DNA from 2 places in the Castellaniella denitrificans genome. Region 2 is predicted to be linked to the other one. Evidence: predicted binding sites of a transcription regulator. Region 2 holds the regulator's gene; the other holds the start of a gene.
What was found. The regulator FliA, encoded in region 2, starts transcription of late flagellar genes. The targets are predictions, from matches to a motif close to CTAAAGTTTNNNNNNNNNNNGCCGNTA.
Positions count from the first base shown of each region.

Region 1: a site for FliA is predicted at 3,339-3,365, ahead of flgK (flagellar hook-associated protein FlgK). Genes of this name have one in related genera too.

Region 1 covers NZ_JBHSEZ010000016.1:1,577-12,334, forward strand. Annotated here, with positions in the region: partial or broken gene ACFO27_RS11895 (methyl-accepting chemotaxis protein) at 1-144, opposite strand, end outside; gene flgL (flagellar hook-associated protein FlgL) at 331-1,560, opposite strand; gene flgK (flagellar hook-associated protein FlgK) at 1,586-3,274, opposite strand; gene flgJ (flagellar assembly peptidoglycan hydrolase FlgJ) at 3,390-4,364, opposite strand; gene ACFO27_RS11915 (flagellar basal body P-ring protein FlgI) at 4,372-5,517, opposite strand; gene ACFO27_RS11920 (flagellar basal body L-ring protein FlgH) at 5,522-6,214, opposite strand; gene flgG (flagellar basal-body rod protein FlgG) at 6,220-7,005, opposite strand; gene flgF (flagellar basal-body rod protein FlgF) at 7,038-7,787, opposite strand; gene flgE (flagellar hook protein FlgE) at 7,802-9,046, opposite strand; gene ACFO27_RS11940 (flagellar hook capping FlgD N-terminal domain-containing protein) at 9,117-9,803, opposite strand; gene flgC (flagellar basal body rod protein FlgC) at 9,815-10,222, opposite strand; gene flgB (flagellar basal body rod protein FlgB) at 10,246-10,659, opposite strand.
Region 2 covers NZ_JBHSEZ010000003.1:104,413-115,170, forward strand. Annotated here, with positions in the region: gene ACFO27_RS16530 (methyl-accepting chemotaxis protein) at 1-588, shown strand, start outside; gene ACFO27_RS05985 (PIG-L family deacetylase) at 888-1,868, shown strand; gene trmD (tRNA (guanosine(37)-N1)-methyltransferase TrmD) at 1,876-2,670, opposite strand; gene rimM (ribosome maturation factor RimM) at 2,797-3,420, opposite strand; gene rpsP (30S ribosomal protein S16) at 3,442-3,702, opposite strand; gene ACFO27_RS06005 (sulfurtransferase TusA family protein) at 3,820-4,065, opposite strand; gene alaS (alanine--tRNA ligase) at 4,062-6,686, opposite strand; gene ACFO27_RS06015 (hemerythrin domain-containing protein) at 6,859-7,269, opposite strand; gene ACFO27_RS06020 (RNA polymerase sigma factor FliA) at 7,377-8,129, opposite strand; gene ACFO27_RS06025 (flagellar protein FlaG) at 8,396-8,806, shown strand; gene fliD (flagellar filament capping protein FliD) at 8,893-10,269, shown strand; gene fliS (flagellar export chaperone FliS) at 10,276-10,707, shown strand; gene ACFO27_RS06040 (flagellar protein FliT) at 10,728-10,758, shown strand, end outside.

The DNA of each region.
Region 1 (10,758 bases), on a different contig from region 2:
CGCCGACAGCTGCCCCACCGTGCGCTGGCTTTCCCGCTGGACGAACCAGGCGCTGCCCACGGCCGCGAACGTCAGCAGGGACAGCAGCGCCACGACCAGCGTCAGCCGGGCGCGCAGGGACAAAGTCACGGAAATCTTCTTCATGTCGCCTCTACCTCATCGGTCTCCCAGCATGCCATGCCGGCGCCAGGATGCTTCCAAAGAAAATAGGGCCTTGTAGGCCCTATTCGTCGGGATTGCTCCGCCCCCTGGTCGGGAGGATGGAGCGGACCGGGATTGCCGAGGCAACCCCGGGGTATCGCATGCCGGGCCGTGAGTCCCGCGGCCGGATCACTGGTTCCGGTTGAACAGGCTCAGGCCCTGGATGGTCTGGAACGCGAGGCCCGCGCCTTCCAGCGCCATCTTGCGCAGGCTGAGCTGGGTGGTGGCCTCGTAGTAGTCCAGGTCCTCGATGCCGGACAGGGCGCTGGCATAGCCCAGGTTGCGCTGGGCGCCGGTGTTGTCCAGGGCGCTCAGTTCATTCATGCGCGCGCCCACGGAGGCGCGCACCGTCAGCACGTTGTCGTAGCTGGTGGCCATGCGCTGCATGGCCGTGTTCAGGACGTTGCGCAGCGACGCGGTCGCCTGGTCGTCGCCACCGGCAGGCGTGTTCAGGGCCGCGATCACGCTGTCGAAGGTTTCGAACAGGTTGACGTCCTCGTGCTGCAGGGGCTTGACGTCGAACTGGTCGCCGCTGGCCGGTGAGCCGGAAATCTGCACGGTGGTGCCATAGCCCAGGTCGAGCGTGGTCTGGCCTGCCGTGAAGGTGCGGCTGAGGGGCGAAGTAGGCGTAGTTGCGCCCGTCACGTCGGTCACGACGACCTCATAGGTCGTCGGGGTTGTGAAATTGACGCTGAAACTGTAATTCGCCGAGGCGTTGCCCTGCGTGTTGTCCGTCACCGCCGGCTGCCCCAGCACGGCCGTGCCGCCGTTGCCCCCATCCGCATAGGACACGTACGCGCGCGTGCCCGGCTGGGCGCGCTGGAAGACGTCCGAGCCCACGTCGCCGCCGGCGATCTGGCGCGTCTGGTCGGCCTGGATGTTGCGCTGGAGCGCATCGCCCTGGTAGTTGCCCGCAGAGCCATAGGCTGGCGTGCCGCCCTGGGAACCCGAGAACAGGTACTGCCCGTTGCCGTCCGTGGTGTTGGCGATGCCCATCAGGGAATCGCGCGCGTTCTTCAGGACGTTGGACAGGGTCGCGCGATCCGCGTCCGACAGCGTGCCGTTCGAAGCCTCGACCAGCCGGGTGCGCACGTCCTGCAGCAGCAGCGTCAGGCTGCTGAGCGCGTCTTCCTCCGTACCCAGGTTCTGGCTGGCGACCGCGCGGTTGTCCGCGTAGCGGGCGTTCTGGGCCTGGGACTGCGACAGGTTGATGGCCTGCGAGGCGCCCAGGGGGTCGTCGGCCGGGGTGACCATCTTCTGGCCCGTGCCGATCTGCTGGTACAGGTGCATCAGATCGGACTGCTGCATGTTGATGGTGTTCAGGCCGGTCTGGAAAACGAGGCTGGAGCTGATGCGCATGATGAATTCCTGGTACGGGCGCGGCTTAGCTGCGCAGGGCGAGCAGGGTGTCGAACAGCGTCGAGGCCGTGTCGATCAGGCGCGCGGCGGCACGGTACTGTTCCTGGTATTGCTGCAGGTTGATGTATTCCTCGTCCAGATTGACGCCGGACACGGCCTGCTGCGCTGAATAATTCTGGGAGATCAGGGTTTCCTGGGCCTTCTGCGCGGTGGTGTTCTGCTGGGTCTTGACCGCCACGGTGTTGACCAGTTGGGAATAGGCCTCGTTCATGCCCATGGACCCGTTGGCCAGGATCTTCTGGGAACGCAGGGCCGCCAGCGCCAGGGCGTTGTCGCCGTTGGCGGTGCCCGCCGGCCCGCCGGCGCCGCCATTAGCGTCAGGATCCCATCCCGCCGCCGCGACCTTGGCCGGATCGGTGATCGTCACGGTCATGGCGGCCGCCGCGTCGCGCGTGGGCTGGATCAGCCAGCTGTCGCCCGCCGTGGGAGTCATCCCCGCCGTGTCGATTTCCACGCCATCGAAGCTGAGCTTGGTGCCGTTGACCGCGGGCGATATCGCCGTGCCTTCAGGCACCCGCGTGACCTTGTAATTGGTGCCGTCGAATTCGACCCGATAATCCTGGTTGGTGATCTTGGACAGTTCGCCCGGCACGTACGAAGCCGTCGGCGTACCGGCCGTGGCGCTGTTCTTTTCGTTGCCGACGACCTTGGGCGTGCCCACATTGAAGAACTCGCCGCCCGGCGTGCCAGACAGGTCGAAGCCCTTCGCATGCTGGTCGTTGATGGCGATGGAGATCCCCAGGGCGATACGGCCCAGGTCGTTCTGCGTGGCGTCCAGGGCGTCGGAGCGGAAGGTGAGCAGGCCGCCCAGCTTGCCGCCGGTGATCCGCTTGTCGTCCATCTCGATGGGAATGGTATTGCCCGCCGCATCCTTCGTGGTGTAGTTGACCGCCAGCCGGGACGGGTCGGCCTTGGACGGCAGGGCTTCCAGGTAGTAGACGGAATCCCCGCCCAGCACGGTCTGGCCGTTGCCGATGGTGAGGCTGACGCGGTCGTCCTGTTCGTAGGCCTTGACGTCCACCAGTTGGCCCAGTTCGCTGACCAGCTGGTCACGCTGGTCCAGCAGATCGTTGGGCGGCTGGTCCGGGTTGGTGGCCTTGGCGGTGGTGATCTGGCGGTTCAGGTCCTGGATGCGGTCCAGGTAGCTGTTGATCTGGGTGACGGTGGTGTCGATCTGGGTGTTGACGTTGGCGCGCTGGCCGTCCAGGAAGGCGTTGGCGTCGCGGATCTGGCCCGCCAGGCTGTTGGCCTGGCCGATGAGTTCCTGGCGGGCGGCCATGTCGGCGGGGGCCGAGGCCACCGCGTCCAGCGCGTCGAAGAACTTCTGGATGCCCGGGGAAATGCCCACCGTGCGGTCGGCCACCAGGTTGTTGACCTGGCTGATCTGGTCGCCGTAGGTCTTCAGGGCGGCGCCGCGCGTCAGGGAGCTGGTGAGCTGGTTCTGCAGAAAGTTGTCGTAGGAACGCTGCACGCTGACGGCCTGCACACCCCGGCCGATCCAGCCGCCCGAGGTCGGCGTGGCCCCCGCGGTTTGCGACAGGACGGTCTGGCGGCTGTAGCCGGCGGTCGCGGCGTTGTTGATGTTGTGCCCGGCCGTCTGCAGACGGTTCTGCGCGACCAGGAGGCCCGCCTTGCCGAGATTCGCCAGATTCATATGCTGCAATCCTATCGGTTGCGGACGCGCCGGATGGGCGCGTTCCGGAATTCTTCCCTGATCATAACGGCATGCCCGCCCGGAAATTTAGGCCAGGCGCGGAAACGGCATGCCTTCAGCGCGCGTTGAAATACCCCATGATGGAGATCAGCTTGTCGGCGTAGCCCGGGTCGGTGGCGTAGCCGGCTTCCTGGATGCGGCGGGCGGCGGCCTCGGCCGACGGCGCGGTCGCGACCTTGCCGTAGCGACCGCTGTTGCCGATCAGCTCGGCGTAATCCTGGAAGGATTCGGCATAGGACCCGTAGGCGCGGAACGGCTGCAGCATCCGGTGCGCCGCGCCGTCCTCGTCGTACTCGGTGGTCATGACGTTGACCACTTCGCCGCGCCAGCCGCTCCCGGCCTTGATGCCGAACAGGTTGTGGCTGCTGCGGCCATCGGGGCGCAGGATCTCGCGCTCGCCCCAGCCCGATTCCAGTGCCGCCTGGCTGAGGATCAGCTTGGCGGGCACGCCGCTGCGCCTGGACGCCAGCTCCGCGGCGGCGGCCATGCGGTCCACGAAGGACCGGATGTGTTCCGGCGCGCCCTGGATGGCGCCGCCGATCCGGTCGCCCGCGCCGCGCCGCGCCAGCCGGTCGATCAGGGAGTCGATCGAGTCGGCCATTTCGCGGCGGCCCTCGCCGATGCGCGACTGCAGGCCCGGCAGGCGCGAGCGGGCTGCTTCGGGCGGATTGGCCAGGGGATCGGCCGATTGCTTCAGCACCCCGCCCTGCATCTGCGCCATCAGCGCGTCGGCCAGTCCCAGGCCGGGGTTGGCCATGGCCAGCGCGGCCTGTTCGTCGCTCATGCTCTGGGCCATGCGTGTCGCCTGGGAATCGAACAGGGACGGCATCTGCGCCGACTGCTGGCGCACCTGCTTGAGCATCATCTGGATGAAGATCGCCTCGAACTGGCGCGCGACTTCGCGCTGCTGGTCCTGCGCGGCGTTCCCCCCGGCCCGCACCCCCTGCTTCAGCGCATTCAGGCTGCTGAAGTCCAGCGCCGAAGGCGTCGCGTCGGCGCTGAGCAGAGGCGTATGCGACACGAATCCCATGGCGGCCTCAGATCACTTCCAGGTCGGCGCGCAGGGCGCCGGCGCTCTTGAGGTTCTGCAGGATGGACAGCAGGTCCTGCGGCGTCGCGCCCAGGGCGTTCAGCGCCCGCACCACGTCGGCCAGGTTGGCGCTGGTGGTGACGCGCTGGATGGCGCCGCCTTCGCTGCGCATCTCGATCTGGGTATTGTTCGTCACCACGGTCTCGCCGCCGCCGAAAGGCGTGGTCGGCTGGCTGACCTGCTGCTGCGGGCTGATGGTGACCGACAGGTTGCCGTAGGCGATGGCGGCCTCGTCGATGGTGACGGTGCGATTCATCACCACCGAGCCTGTGCGGGCGTTGATGACCACCCGGGCGCGGGCGGGCGGCAGGCCGACCTGCAGGTTCTCCACCTGGGACAGGAAGGCGAGCTGGGCCTTGGGGTCGGTGGGCGCGCGCAGTTCGATGGTGCGACCGTTGACGGCGGTCGCCGTCTGCCCGCCGAACCGGCGGTTGAGCGCCGCCACGACGTTCTGGGCGATGCCGAAGTCGCTGGTGTTCAGTTCCAGGCGCACGACGCCGTCCTGGGCGTAGGTCGTGGGCACGCCGCGTTCGACGATGGCGCCGTCCGGGATGATGCCGCCGTTCAACTGGTTGACCTGGACGCTGGCCCCGCCCTGGGACGCGCCAGCGCCGCCGACCAGCAGGTTGCCCTGGGCCAGGGCGTAGACCTGGCCGTTGGCGCCCTTGAGCGGCGTCATCAGCAGCGTGCCGCCGCGCAGGCTCTTGGCGTTGCCCATCGACGACACCACCACGTCCAGGCTCTGGCCGGGCTGGGCGAAGGCGGGCAGGCGCGCCGTCACCATGACGGCGGCGACGTTCTTGACCTGCATGTTGGTGCCCTGGGGCACGGTCACGCCCAGTTGGGACAGCATGTTGGTCAGGCTCTGCTGCGTGAACGGCGTCTGGCGCACCTGGTCGCCGCTGCCGTCCAGGCCCACGACCAGGCCGTAGCCGATCAACTGGTTTTCCCGCACGCCGGTGAAGGATGCCAGGTCCTTGATGCGCTCGGCCTGCGCGGCGCCCAGGGGCAGCAGCGCCCCCAAGCAGAGGGCCAGGGCGCCGGCGGCCAGGCGGCGCGCGAGGGAGGAAGTCGGGATCAGCGATGCGGCCATGGCGTCAGAACGGGGCGATGTTGAGGAAGAAGCGCTGCAGCCAGCCCATGGTCTGGACCTCGTCCATCACGCCCTTGCTGCGGTATTCGATGCGGGCGTCGGCCACCTGGGTGGAAGACACCGTGTTGCTGCCCGTGATCGAGCGCGGGTCCACCACGCCGGAAAAGCGCACGTATTCGCTGCCGCGGTTGATGGCGATCTGCTTTTCCCCGGCGATCTGCAGATTGCCGTTGGGCAGCACGCCGATGACGGTGGTCGTCAGCGTGCCCGTGAAGACGTTGGTCGCGCTGCTGGAGCCCGTACCCTTGGACTGATTGCCGCCGGTGGCATCGAAATTCTGCTTCGCCCCCAGGTCGGTGGGCAGGATCGCCGGGGCCAGGCCGATGCCCATGGACGCGGTGCCGCTGCGATCGGTGGTGGTGTTGACGTTCTTGGCGGCGTTGGTCTTTTCCTGGATCACGATCGTGACGATGTCGCCCACGTTGCGCGGCCGCCGGTCCTCGAACAGGGGATAGTTGCCATAGGCGGTGGGCTGGTAGATGGATCCGTTGGCTTCCGCGGCCGGCGGAGCCGGCGGCGGGGGCGGCGCGGTCAGCGGCCCCGTGACGACCGGTTCGGGCGGCACCAGCGCGCACCCCGACAGCACCAGCGCGAGCGCCGCCGCCCACGCCAAACGACTCGATCCCTTCATGGACATCCCGATTACAACTGGGTCAGACGGGCGAGCATCTGATCGGACGTCTGCACCGCCTTGCTGTTCATCTCGAAGGCGCGCTGGGTGGTGATCATGTTTACCAGTTCTTCGGCCACGTTGACGTTGGACGTTTCCACGTAGTTCTGCAGCAGGACGCCCGCGCCGTCCAGGCCGGGCTGCAGCAGGTTGGCCGGTCCCGAGGCGTCGGTCTCCGCGTACAGGTTCTCGCCCATGCTCTGCAGGCCGGTCGGATTGATGAAGGTCGCCAGCTGGAGCTGGCCGACCTCGACGTTGGTGCCGGTGGCGCCCGGCTGGGTCACGGACACCGTGCCGTCGCGCGCGATCGTGATGGTGAGCGCGTTGTCGGGAATGTTGATGCCCGGCTGGATGGGATAGCCGCCCGCCGTCACCAGCATGCCGTTCTGGTCGCGCTGGATGCTGCCGTCGCGCGTGTAGGCGAAGGAACCATCGGGCATTTCCACCTGCAGGAAGCCGTTGCCCTGGATGGCGACGTCGAGCGTGTTGCCGGTTTCCTTCAGGTTCCCCTGGGTGTGGATGCGCTCGGTGGCCACGGTGCGCGCGCCGGTGCCGATCTGCAGGCCCGAGGGCAGCTGGTTGGCCGCGCCGACGCTGGCGCCGGGCTGGCGCAGAGTCTGGTACATCAGGTCCTCGAACACGGCGCGGCTGCGCTTGAAGCCCGTGGTGTTGACGTTGGCCAGGTTGTTGGAAATCACGTCCATGCTGGTCTGCTGGGTTTCCAGACCGGTCTTGGCGATCCACAGGGAACGTATCATGTCAGTCGTGCCTGTTCAAAGGGGCGCCGGGCTCAGCCCGCCGCCGAAAGAATCGAATTGCCGCGCTCTTCGTTGGTGCTGGCGTTCTTGATGACCTGCATCTGCAGTTCGAACTGGCGGGCGTTGGAAATCATGGACACCATCATGGCGGCCGGGTTGACGTTGCTTTTCTCGACGAAGCCCGGCGCGATCTTGACGGTCTCATCGGGCTGCGCGGGCTGGCCGCCCGCCAGGCGGAACAGGCCGTCGTCGCCGCGCACCAGTTGGTCCTTGGGCGGATTGACCAGTTTCAACTGCGCCAGCAACTGGATGTCGCGCGGGTTGTCGCCCGCGCCCAGGGCGCTGATCTGGCCGTCCGTGGCGAAGGTCACGCTGCCGCGTTCGGGGATCTCGATGGGGCCGCCGTCGGCCGACAGCACCGGCAGGCCGGTGTGCGTGACCAGTTGGTTCTGCTCGTTGACGGCGAATTCGCCCGCGCGGGTATAGGCTTCGCCCTGCGGGGTCCGCACGGCGAACCAGCCGTCGCCGGCGATGGCCGCGTCCAGGGCGTGGCCAGTCTCGGCCATGATGCCCTGGCGGAAGTGGCTGCCCGGGGTGGACGCCACGGTGCTGACCCGGGTGGGCAGCTCGCCCGCCTGGGGCACCACCGGCACGGACCGGTAGATCGCCATCTGCTCGCGGAACCCGGTCGTGGAGACGTTGGCCATGTTGTTGGCGATGACCGTCTGCTGCTCCAGGATGCGGGCCGCGCCGTTGGAGGCGGTGTAGAGGATGCGATCCATGCCGGGCTGTCCGCTTAGCGCATGGTGATCAGGGTCTGCAGGATCTGGTCCTGCGTCTTGATCGTCTGGGCGTTGGCCTGGTAGGTGCGCTGGGCGATGATCATGTTGACCAGTTCCTGGGACATGTCCACGTTGGACTCTTCCACCGCCTGGCCCTTGAGGGTGGCCAGGCCGTTGCTGCCCGGCGTGCCCACGATGGGCTGGCCGGAATTGGCGGTTTCCGCCCAGGCGTTGCCGCCCACGGGCTGCAGGCCCTGCAGGTTGGCGAAGTCGGCCAGGGCGATCGTGCCCATGGTCTGCTTGGCACCGTTGGTGTAGTTGGCGATCAGCGAACCGTCGGAACCGATGGACATGCTGGCATATTCGCCGGTGGCGTAGCCGTTCTGGACGAAGTCCTGGGAATAGCTGCCGCCGAACTGGGTGGAATTGGCATAACTGACGTCAATGGCCAGATCCGCAGCAGCAGCCCCCCCCGAGGCCGGGACTTGAAAATTCAAGGTATAGCTGGCCGTTGCAGGATCCAAACGGCCAGCCGTATCAAACTCCAGACTATGCAAGGGGGTATAAGGAGCCGTTGCGGGAGCCCCGGCGCCATCCACCACGACTCCGTCGACCAGCACGTAAACGTCCCAGTTATTGACATCCGGAGGACCAACGGTCACATCCCGCTTGGCATAGTACTGTTGAACTTCATGTGAGTTCCCCAATGAGTCATACACCGTCAAAGGGACCATCTTGGAAAAGCTACTATCTTGCGTCGGATCGAACGGGTTGGCCGTACCATCGATCACATCCGCATCGGCATCCAGATTGACCTTGTTGGTGATCGTGCTGGTCGCCTGCGGCGCGATGTTGCCGATCGGGACGGTCATGCCGATCAGGTTGGTCCCGCCCGGGGCGTAGCCCATGAGCTGCTGGCCCTGGGCGTTGACGATCTTGTGGTCCTTGTCGGCCAGGAACTGGCCGTTGCGGGTGTAGAGCGTGGCGCCGTTGGGCTGGGTCACCACGAACAGGCCCTTGGCCCCGTCGATGGCCATGTCGAACTGGTTGCCCGAGGTGGACACGATCCCGGTGGTGAAGCGCTGGTTGATCGAAGCGACCTGCACGCCCAGGCCCACGCGCGAGCTGGCGTAGACGTCGGCGAAGGTGGCCGTGCCCGACTTGAACCCCACGGTGCCGGAGTTGGCGATGTTGTTGCCGATGACGTCCAGGTTTTGCGAGGCGGCGTTCAATCCGCTGAGACCTTGTCCGAAACCCATGGTTGACCTCTTTCAGTGCGTGGTGCGTTGATTCGTGGAAACGGCGGCGCGATCGGCGCCCGCCGCGCAATTACATGACCTGCCGGATATCCAGCAGGGAAATCTTCTGCCCCAGGGCCAGGTTCAGCTTCAGGCCTTCCGAGGTGTAGGCGATGCTGTTGATGTGGCCCGAGGTGAGCGCCTCGGCGGAGACCGGCTGGCCGTCGGCGTCGGAAGCCGCCACCTGGACGGTGTAGGCGCCGTCCGGCACGGGCGCGCCGGCGGAGTCCAGGCCGTCCCACGTCATCGGATAGATGCCGGCGTCCTTGGCGTCGAGCTCGATGTCTCGCACGACCTTGCCGGAGGAATCCAGGATCGAGACCTTGGTCTTGGCCGCGCCGGACATCAGGTCGATGCCGAAGGGCGTGGCGGCCTTGGCGCCCGTGTCGGGATCGGTGCCCAGGGAGATCTTTTCGCCCGGGTACAGGATGTCCTTGCCGATCAGGCCGGCGGCCTGCAGGGACTGGGACATGTCCATCTGGCCCGACAGGGCCAGCAGGGTGTTGTTCAGTCCCTGGATGCCGTTGACCATGGACAGCTGCGCGATCTGCGAGGTGACCTCGGCGTTGTCCATGGGGTTCAGGGGATCCTGGTTCTGCAGTTGCGTGACCAGCAGGGTCAGGAAGCGGTCCTGGGTGTCGCCCATCAGGTTGCTGGTCTGGGCATTGGCCAGCGCGGAGGCGGCGTTCGAGCCGTAGACGTCGTTGACGGTGGTCATGGCGGGACTCCTTATTGACCCAGTGTGAGGGTCTTGGCCATCAGCGACTTGGCCGTGTTGATCACTTCCACGTTGGCCTGGTAGGACCGCGAGGCGGAAATCATGTTGACGGTCTCGGCGACGACGTCGACATTGGGCAGGGTGACGTAGCCCTTGGCGTCCGCCAGGGGGTTGCCGGGATCGTACTGGATGCGCGGGGGCGCGTTGCTTTCGAGGACCGAGGCGACCCGCACGCCGCCGACGGCCTCGGAACGGGCCGAGGGCGTCATCTGGAACACGACCTGGCGGGCCTTGTAGGGCTGGCCGTCGGGGCCGACGGCGCTGTCGGCGTTGGCGATGTTGCTGGCCGACACGTTCATGCGCTGGGACTGGGCCGACAGCGCGGAACCGGCGATCTGGAAGATGCTGAAAGTGGACATGGCGGTTTCCGTGGCGCGGCCGGTTATTGCTGGATCGCGGCCAGCAGGGACTTGATGCGCCCGTTCAGGACCTGCAGATCGGTCTGGTAGCGCATGGTGTTGTCCGCGAACTGGGTGCGTTCGGCGTCCATTTCGACCGTGTTGCCGTCGAGGCTGGGCTGGGACGGCACGCGGTAGAGTTCCTGGGCGGGTCCGCTGGTGTGGGCGCTGGCCGGGATGTGGCGCGCCGAGGTCAGCGTCAGGGACGTGTCCGGCAGGCGCGGCAGGCCGCCCTCGCCCATGGCTTCGCGCAGGGTGGCGTTGAAGTCGATGTCGCGCGCCTTGTAGTTGGGCGTGTCGGCATTGGCGATATTGGACGCCAGGATTTCCTGCCGCTGCTGGCGCAGGGCCAGGGCTTTCTGGTAGAACTCGAAGTCCTTCCCGATTCGATCGATCATGGCTTTACACTGAAACGGATGGGCAGTGTGCGCCGCCACCGTGCACCAAATGATCCCCCGACCATTCGCGGCTTTCTCGCACGCCACCATAGTACGGTC
Region 2 (10,758 bases):
ATCGACGCCAGGGGGCAGCAGGTCGCCGACATCATCGGCGTCATCGACTCCATCGCCTTCCAGACCAACATCCTCGCCCTGAACGCCGCGGTCGAGGCAGCCCGCGCCGGCGAGCAGGGCCGCGGCTTCGCCGTGGTGGCCTCCGAGGTCCGGGCGCTCGCCCAGCGCTCGGCCGGCGCGGCCAAGGAGATCAAGAGCCTGATCGACACCTCGGTCGAGTCCACCGCCAAGGGCAACGAGCAGGCCGCGCGCGCCGGCGCCACGATGCGGGACATCGTCGACGGCATCAACCGCGTCACCGACATCATGGGCGAGATCAGCGCGGCCAGCCGCGAGCAGACCACCGGCATCGAGGAGATCAATCTGGCGGTCACGCAGATGGACGACGTCACCCGGCAGAACGCCAGCCTGGTGGAAGAGTCGGCCGCCGCGGCGGCCAGCCTGCAGGAACAGGCCGACACCCTGGTCGACCTGGTGGCGTTCTTCCGCCTCGACGCATCGGCCCGCCAGGACGCGCCGGAATACCCGGACAGCCCGCGCGCACGGCGCCATTCCCAGCCGCCCCGGCTGCTGACCGCCCGCTCCTGATCCCGCCCTCCGGGCGCGCCGCCCGTGTGTCGAACGCGCGACACACGGGCGGCGGCGTTCGTCCCCCTCTGCTTAAAGCCTTAACTTCCGGACCGGCATTCCGTAAAATTTCTTGTCCGCCGCCAGGGCCTGGGCGGCCTGGCCGTGCCGGCCCGCATCGTCGTCCCGGCCCATTCACGCCGGCGCCGACGCCGCCGGCAACGCTGGATCCCCTTCACCCGACGGCCCCACACATCATGCCCTACCCTCCATCGGCGCCTAGCTCCCGGAAACATCGTGCGGGCCGCGGGCTCCTGCCCGTGCTGCTCCTGCCGCTCCTCCTGGCCCTGATGCCTCCTCCAGCGGCCCGGGCGGCCCTGCCGACGATCACGCCGGCCGCCCCGAGAGCCACCGTGCAGGCCGCCGCGCAAGCGCCCACGGACTGCGCGGCCGGCAAGGTGCTGAGCTTCGTCGCCCACCCCGACGACGACCTGCTGTTCATGAATCCCGACCAGGATGACGCGATCCGCCAGGGCCGCTGCGTGCGCACGGTCTACCTGACGGCCGGCGACCGGGGCGAGGGCCTGGGCTACACCCTGGCGCGCGAGCGCGGCATCATGGCCGCCTACGCCGACATGGCCGGCGCGGCGGACGCCTGGAACACGGACGGCCTGACGGTCGGCCAGCACACCCTGGTGCGCCACACCCTGCGCGCCAACCCGCGCATCCAGCTCATCATGCTGCGCTTGCCCGATCCCTGGCTGGGCGCCGGCTGGGGCAGCCTGACGCCCCTGAGCCGGCTGGAATCCGTGCCCCATGCCCGCGTGCGATCCTACGCCCCCTACCCGGACACCTACACGCGCGGGGAACTGGTCCGCCTGCTGGCCGACCTGATCCGCCAGGAACGCCCCCAGGCCGTCCGCCTGATGGACCCCTCGATCACGATTCCCTACCGGTCGCTGTGCTGGCGCTGCGCCGGGCACGACCATCCCGACCACATCGCTGGAGCCCGGCTGGTCGATGCCGCCCTGGCGCTCGCCCCGGGCCCGTATTCCCGCACGGCCTACCTGAACTACCCCAGCCAGGAGCTCCAGGCCAATCTGGATGCGGCCCAGACGGCCCGCAAGACGGAAATCTACCTACGCTACGCGGAGGACGACCCGCTGTCCTGCCCGCCCGGCGCCGATTGCTCGGCGCCCAGGGGCCCCGAGGCCGCCTGGGTCGGGCGGCAATACTATGCCCGGTCCGCCGCCCAGCCGCTGCAGGCCCGGGCGCCGCAGGCGAAACCCCGGGAACGATGAACGCCCGTCAGGCGTCGGCGGGCTTCGCCGGCCGATCCGCCTGTTCCAGCGCACGCTCGTCGCGCGCGTCCAGGTCGCCCGCGGAGCGGGCGCGGTCGATCAGGTCGGGACGGCGTGCCGCCGTCAGCGCCAGGGACCGGTCCCGCCGCCAGGCGACGATGCGGGCATGGTGGCCGGACAGCAGGGGTTCGGGCACGGCGTCGCCGCGCCAGACTTCGGGCCGCGTGTAGTGCGGGCTGTCCAGCAGGCCGCTCAGGGCGGGGTTGAAGGAATCCTGCACGGCGGATTCGGCATCGTGCAGCACGCCCGGCAACAGGCGCACCACGCTGTCCATCAGGACCATGGCTCCCAGTTCCCCGCCCGACAGCACGAAATCCCCCAGCGACACTTCCTCGTCCACGTAGCGGTCGATGAAACGCTGGTCGATGCCCTCGTAGCGGCCGCAGATCAGGATGGCGCCCGTACCGTCCGCCCAGCGCTGGGCGCCGGCCTGGTCATGCGTCCGGCCGGCCGGCGACAGCAGCACGACGGGCGCCGGCGCGCCCGGGGGGTCGGCGCCGTCCCGCAAGCGGGCGGCACGCACCGCCTCGACCGCCAGGGCCAGGGGTTCGGCCAGCATCACCATGCCCGGACCGCCGCCGTAGGGGCGGTCGTCCACCGTGCGATGCACGTCGGTCGTGAAATCGCGCGGGTTCCAGGTCCGCAGGGACCAGATGCCCCGGGCATGCGCGCGGCCGCTGACGCCCTGGTCGCGCACGGCGGCGAACATCTCGGGAAACAGCGTGATCAGATCAAATCGCATGGATGAGGCGGGGCACAGGCCGGACCCTGCGGGCTGGGCCGCGCCCGACGAATCCGGGCCGCTTGCAAGCGGCGAGGTGGACAAGCGACGTGGCATGGCGCGTCCAATTGTTCGAAGGCTTCAGATTCAGAAATCGGCCGGCCAGTCGCTGTCGATACGGCGGGCCTGGATATCGACGTGCTGCACGTGCGCCGCCACGAAAGGCACCAGGACGTGGCGCGGCCGGCCCCGCGCATCGGCCAGAGGCTGGAAGACGCCCCGGGCGTCCGGCGCTCCCAGGGCCACCTGCAGCACGGCATGGGCGCCATTGTCCAGCACCTGGTCGACACGCCCCAGCAGCCGGGGGCCATCGTCGCCCATGCCGTGGAAATCACAGCCGATCAGGTCGACCCAATAATATTCGTCATCGGCCGCCGAAGGAAACGCGGCCCGGGGCACCCAGACGGTATGCCCCCGCAGCGCTTCGGCCGCGTCGCGATCGGCGACCCCGTCGGCCTGGGCCACCAGGAACTGCCCCGCCTGGCGGCGGCAGGCGCGGATCTTCAGGCCGCGCGGACGCGCCGAGGCACCCGTTCCCAGCGCGGGATCGGGCGCCTTGAGCCACCAGACCGGGGCGCCCAGCAGGGCGTCCGCCTGGGGCGAATACGGCTGGATCTTCAGCCCGCCGCGCACGCCGTGGGCCGCGGCCACCCGGCCGACCTCGACCAGATCGTCCGGCGGCGCGGCATCCAGGAATGCGGAATCGGCCATCGCCGGCACGACGGACCGCGATCAGGCGGCGGACGCGACCTTGGCGGAATATTCCTTCACCAGGCGGGCGGCCGTGTCGGACAGCTGGGCGCCCTGATCCACCCAGTGCTGGACGCGATCCAGGGCCAGGCGCAGGTTTTCCTGACCTTCACCGGCGAGGGGGTTGTAGAAACCCACGCGTTCGATGAAACGGCCATCGCGGCGATTACGCGAATCGGCAGCAACGACATTGTAGAAGGGACGCTTCTTCGAGCCGCCGCGGGCCAGACGAATCACAACCATTGATAATCCTTTGAAAATGCTGTGAAAAACGCAAAATTTTAGCATCACACAGGCCGTGTCCGCAATGGATGCGGACGAACGGCCTGCGAATGCCGTGAAAAACAACACATCCAAGCCTCAGCGGCGCTGGACGTAATGCACCTGGACGCCGTCGTCGCGCGCCCGCTGCGCCAGCAGCGCGTTGCCGGTCTGCTGGCAGAACGCCTGGAAATCCCGGCCCGCATGCGGATCGGTGGTCAGCACGGCCAGCACCTGGCCGCTTTCCAGGCGGGCCAGGGCTTTCTTGGTGCGCAGGATCGGCAGGGGGCAGTTCAGCCCCCGGGCGTCGATCTCCTCGTCCGCCCGCGGCAATGGCTGCGTCACGACGCTTCCAGCCGCGCCGCCAGCCAGGCCCGCACGCCGGCCAGGGCGCCGTCCAGCGACGCCACGTCGGAGCCGCCGCCCATCGCCATGTCCGGGCGGCCGCCGCCTTTGCCGCCCACCTGGGCGGCCACGGAGCCCACCAGATCGCCGGCCTTGACGCGCGCCGTCAGTTCGGGACTGACGCCGCCCACCAGGCTGATCTTGTCGTCGGCCACGGCGGCCAGCAGGATCACCGCGCCGGGCAGTTTCGACTTGAGCTGGTCGACCATGCCGCGCAGCGCCTTGGGGTCCACGCCCGCCAGCCGCGCGGCCAGCAGCTTCACCCCGGCGACGTCCACGGCCTGGCCGGCCAGGTCGGAACCGGCGGCGGCGGCCAGCTTGTCCTGCAGGCGTTCCAGCTCGCGCTCGATCTGGCGCGTCTGCTGCTGCAGGGCCTGGATGCGGTCCGGCACCTCGGCGGGCTGGGTCTTGAGCAGCCCGGCCGCCTGGTCCAGCGTGCCGCGGGTCTGCTGCACCCAGGCCAGGGTGTTGCGTCCGGTGATGGCCTCGACCCGGCGGATGCCGGCGGCCACGCCGCCTTCGGACACGATCTTGAACAGGCCGATGTCGCCCGTGCGCGCCACGTGGGTGCCGCCGCACAGTTCGCGCGAGAAGCCGATGTCCAGCACCCGCACCACGTCGCCGTATTTTTCGCCGAACAGGGCCATCGCCCCGCCGGCCACGGCCTCGTCGTAGGCCATGTGTTGCGCCCGCACCGCCTGGTTGGCCAGGATTTCATCGTTGACGATGACCTCCACCTGGGCGATCTGCTCGGCCGTCATGGGCGCGTCGTGCGCGAAATCGAAGCGGGTCTTGTCCGGATCGACCAGCGAGCCGCGCTGCTGGACGTGCTCGCCCAGCACCTGGCGCAGCGCCTTGTGCATCAGGTGGGTGGCCGAATGGTTGCGCATCGTGTCGGCGCGGCGCTGGCCGTCCACCTGGGTCCGCACCACGTCGCCCACCGCCAGCGTACCCTCGGCCAGCCGGCCATGATGGCCGAAGACCGTGCTCTGGATCTTCTGTGTATCGGCGACCTGGAAGCGGGCCGCCGCGTTGCGGATCAGGCCCGTGTCGCCCACCTGACCGCCCGACTCGGCATAGAAGGGCGTGGCGTCCAGCACGACCACGGCCTCCTGCCCCTGGGCGATCGAGGCGACCGAGGTGCCATCCACGTACAGGGCCGTCACCGTGCCCTCGCCCTCGAGATGCTCGTAGCCGTCGAAACGGGTGTCCACACCGTCGTAGACCAGATCGGCGGCCGCCTTGAACTTGCCGGCGGCGCGCGCCTGCTCGCGCTGGTGCGCCATGGCCTGCTCGAAGCCGTCCAGGTCGACGGGGATGGAGCGCTCGCGGCAGATGTCGGCCGTCAGGTCGACCGGAAAGCCATAGGTGTCGTACAGCGTGAACAGCGTCTGGCCGTCCAGGGCCTGGCCGGCCGGCAGGGCCGCCAGGGCGGATTCCAGGATGCGCATGCCGTTTTCCAGGGTTTCGCCGAAGCGTTCCTCTTCCTGGCGCAGCACCTGCTCGACCCGGGCCTGCTGGGCGGCCAGTTCGGGGTAGGCGCCGCCCATCTGTTCCACCAGATCGGCCACCAGCCGGTGGAAGAACAGGCCCTTCTGGCCCAGCTTGTGCCCATGGCGCAGGGCGCGCCGGATGATGCGGCGCAGCACGTAGCCGCGCCCTTCATTGCCGGGAATCACGCCGTCGACCACCAGGAAGCCGCAGGCGCGGATGTGGTCGGCGATGACCTTCAGGGAGTTGTCGGCCAGGTCCGCGCAGCCGGTCTCGCGCGCGGCGGCGCGGATCAGGCTCTGGAACAGGTCGATCTCGTAATTGGAATGGACGTGCTGCAGCACGGCGGAGATGCGCTCCAGCCCCATGCCGGTGTCGACGCAGGGCTTGGGCAGCGGATGCATCGTGCCCTGGGCGTCGCGCTCGAACTGCATGAACACCAGGTTCCAGATCTCGATATAGCGGTCGCCGTCTTCCTCGGGCGATCCCGGGGGGCCGCCCCAGATCTCCGGGCCGTGGTCGTAGAAGATTTCGGAACAGGGGCCGCAGGGGCCGGTGTCGGCCATCTGCCAGAAGTTGTCCGAGGCGTAGCGCGCCCCCTTGTTGTCGCCGATGCGGATGATGCGCTCGCGGGGCACCCCGATTTCCTGCGCCCAGATGTCGTAGGCCTCGTCGTCTTCCTGGTAGACGGTGACCCACAGCTTTTCCTTGGGCAGGCCGTAGACTTCGGTTAGCAGGGTCCAGGCGTACGCGATGGCGTCGCGCTTGAAATAGTCCCCGAAGCTGAAATTGCCCAGCATTTCGAAGAAAGTATGGTGCCGGGCGGTGTAGCCGACGTTTTCCAGGTCGTTGTGCTTGCCGCCCGCGCGCACGCAGCGCTGCGCGGTGGTCGCCCGGCGATAGGGCCGGGTGTCCTTGCCGGTGAAGACGTCCTTGAACTGGACCATGCCGGCGTTGGTGAACAGCAGCGTCGGGTCGTTGCCCGGCACCAGCGGCGAAGACGCAACGATCTGGTGTCCCTTGGATTCGAAAAAGGACAGGAACTTCTGACGGATCTCGGATGTTTTCATTCGTTTGGCCGCTGGGGGAAACTAGCCGGCCATTATATGCGTTTTGATGCCACGAACGGCGCAACAGCCCGCAGCGGACCACCAGACATCTCTCCGCCTCGCGCCTTGCAAGGCGCTCCGATTCGCCAGGCACGGAACAGTCCGCGGGGACTATTCCGTGCCCAGACTCATCCTACAGCGCCTCGATGGCCGGGTAGAACTCGCGGTTCTCGCGCAGCATCCGGTCATGCACGTTCTTCAGCACCGTATTGGCCTCGGCGCGGAAGTCCTCCGGACTGCGGCTCAGCAGCGTGGCATTGCCCCAGCGGCGGGCGAAATTGATGAAGGCGCTGGCGATGCCCTGCATATCGTTCTGGTAGGACACGCTCATGCGCGCCATGCGGTCGTCGCCGCTTTTTTCCAGCGAGGGATACAGGATGCGGTCCTCGATGGCCAGGTGCTGGGTGACGACCTGGGCCAGGGCCTTCAGCTCGTGGGCGATGTCCACGGCGTGATCGGCGATCCCCTGGTGGGACAGCCGGCGCAGCAGGCTGATGCCGCTGAGGATTTCGACGTGCTGGTGCTTGAAACGATCGATATTCATGATGAGATTCCCTCGCCACTGTGATCCCGGCAGTCTGTGCCGTATAAGATATATATTAAATGAATCTTATCGCGGACGCAAGACGGCGCATGGCCCGAGAGGCCCGCCTACAGGAGATGTTCGTAGTCGTCGGCGTCGGCGTCGGGTTCCCAGGAATGGCTGGACAGCCAAGCCCGGATGCGCGCCACGGCCTGGGACCGGAGCTGGGACACGCGGCCCTCGGTGATTTCCAGGACGGCGGCGATTTCCTTCTGGTTCAGGTCCTGCTCGAACTGCAGCGACAGCAGCAACTGCTCGCGTTCCGGCAGATTGCGGATCGCCTCGATCAGCACCGACCGCAGGCCCTCGCGCATCAGCCAGTCCAGGGGATTGCCGCCCTGCCCCCCCGCCACCGCGTCCAGCACGCCTTCGCCGTCGTGGTCTTCCCGGTGCAGGGCCAGGTCTTCGTACATCAGCACCTGGACGCCGCGCGCTTCTTCGAGCAACGCCTGGTAATCGGCCAGTTCCATGCCCATTTCCTCGGCGATCTCGGCCTCGGTGGCCGGGCGCAGGAGGCGGTGGCGCAGGGTCTGGATGGCGTCCTCGATGCTGCGCGCCTTGGCGCGCACGCTGCGCGGCAGCCAGTCCTGGCTGCGCAGTTCATCCAGCATGGCGCCGCGGATGCGGGTGACCGCATAGGTTTCGAATTGCGCGTCGGCCTGCTGCCGATAGCGCCGCACCGCATCCAGCAGCCCCATCATGCCGGCCTGCATCAGGTCGTCGAGTTCGACGCTGGCCGGCAGCTTGCCGATCAGCGCCAGGGCCTGCCGACGCACGAGCGGCGCATGGCGGGCAATCAGCTGGTCCTCGGAAAGAGGCATCGCGCAATCCGTGAAACACATCATAAAATGCAAGTATGCACCATGAACGCCCCGGATGTTTTCTCAAGCAACGCGGCTTTCCCCCGGGAATTTCCCCCACAGGGAATCCCGCCCGGCCCCCGTCGACCGGGTCCCGGGACATTTCCCCTAAAGTTTTTCCGGATCCCGCCGTTATGCCAGAGTGAAAATCCAGGATCCGCCCGATCCGGGGGGATGAGCCCCGGGCGCTTCCTGACCAGAACAAGCCTATCCGGACAGGAGCGAGCATGATTCACCCCATTGGAAACCAACTGGCACCCTCGAGCCTGGGTCTGGCGGCTCCCGTGTCCGAGCGCCTGCCGGCCCAGCCCGATCCCGCCGCCCAGGTCACGCCCGTCGACGACGCGCAGTCCGGCCGCTTCAACAAGCAGGCCGATTCGCGCGAACTTGGCCTGAAGCAGCCGATCGAGCCGCCGAAGTCCTCACTCGAAAAGGCCCTCGAATCGGTCAACGACAGCCTCAAGGCCTGGTCCACCGGCATGCGCTTCGAGATGGACGAGGACGCCCAGCGCCTGGTCGTCTCGATCATCGACAGCGCGACCGGCGACGTCCTGCGCACCATCCCGTCCGAAGCCGTCCTGCGGGTCGCGAAAATGATCGTCCAGCTCCAGGGCGCCGGGGTGAATACCCAGGCCTGATCCCCGAACAGAAACGAAATCTCACCCCATACATCGCCTTTGCCGCCGCCGAACCGGGGCATAATGGCTGAACGGAGAATCACACCATGGCATCAGTCTCTTCCCTCGGCCTGTCCGGCCTGCCGCTCACGGATCTGCTCGACAAGCTGAAAACCAACGAAAGCCAGATCCTGAACACCATCAAGGATCGCCAGACGGCGGCGGAAACCAAACTCTCCGCCTACAGCAAGCTGAAGGACGCCGTCGCATCCCTCCAGAAGGCCGCCCAGGCCGTCGGCAAGACCGAAGCCTTCGGCGCGATCGCGGTGAAATCCGGCTCGGACGCCTTTTCCGCGACGGCCGACAGCTCGGCCATCCCGGGCCAGTACGCCATCCAGGTCGACAAGCTCGCCTCGGCCCAGACCCTGGTCTACGCCGGACAGGCGGACCGCACCACCGACATCGGCACCGGCGGCACCCTGAAGATCACGATCGACGGCACGGAAAAGTCCATCGACCTGAGCGGCAAGGGCACGTCCCTGAACGACCTGGTGGCCGCCATCAATGCCGACAAGGATATCGGGGTCAATGCCACCATCGTCAACGACGGCACGCCCGGCAGCCAGTACCGCCTGCTGCTGACCAGCCGCGAGACCGGCGAGCAGAATGCCGTCACCAACATCGCGGTCGACGGCAACGCCGACCTGCAAGCCTTCCTGGGCTACTCGGGCGGCGGATCCACCGCGGGTGTCACGGTCCAGGACGCCTCCAACGCAGAACTGACCATCAACGGCATCGCCGTCACCAGCCAGAGCAACACCATCGAAAACGTGATCGACGGCGTCAAGCTGACGCTGAGCCAGACCACGACCAGCGCCGCCAACCTGACCCTGACCCGCGACGACGGCGCCGCCAAGAAGGCCATCGAAGACTTCAAAAACGCCTACAACAGCCTCCTGGGCACGATCAAGACGCTGACGGCCTACAACGTCGACGCCAAGACCTCGTCCGCCCTGACCGGCGATTCGCTCGCCCGCTCGGTACAGACCCGCATGCGCGACGCGGTTTCCGGGGCGTTCGACGCCACCAACGGCACCAACCTGTCGAAGATCGGCATCACGACCGACCCCAAGACCGGCGAACTGAAGATCGACGACGACAAGCTCACCAAGGCCCTGTCCGAAAACCTCGACGGCGTGAAGTCCCTGTTCACCAGCGGCACCGGCATCGGCGGCCGGGTGGATACCGCCGCCGATGCCTTCACCAAGGCCGACGGGATCTTCACCACCACCACCGACGGCCTGAACAAGACCATCGCCGACATCAAGAAACAATACACCGCCGCGTCCGACCGCATCGACCAGCGCATGGAGACCTACCGCGCCCAGTTCACCCAGCTGGACGCCATGGTCAGCCAGATGAACTCGCTCAGCAGCTACCTGTCGCAGCAACTCAGCGCGCTGAGCAGCAGCAAGAGCAAATAACCGGCCATGACCTACGCGCCCCGTTCCCGCTCCGCCCGCGCCACCGGCTCCTATGCCAACATCGGGCTCGAGACCGAAGTGCTCGGCGCCTCGCCCGAGCGCCTGATCTCGCTGCTGTTCCGGGGCGCCCTCAAGGCCATCTCCCAGGCCCGCCATCACCTGCGCAACGGCAACGTCCAGGAACGCGGCAAGGCCCTGTCCAAGGCCATCGACATCGTGGACTCCGGCCTGAAGGCGGGCGTGGACACCGAACGCGGCGGCGAGGTCGCCCGCCTGCTGATCGCGTCCTACGAGCTCATCATCCGCGACCTGATGCAGGCCAACCTGCGCAGCGATGAAGCCAAGCTCGACACGGCCGAGAAAATGCTGATCGACCTGGCCGGCGCCTGGCACACGGCCGTCGACCCTCAATTCGGCGACCCGCCCCCCAGCCACTGACCGGAATCCCGCCATTGAGCATGCCGCACGCCTCCATCCTAGAGCGCTACC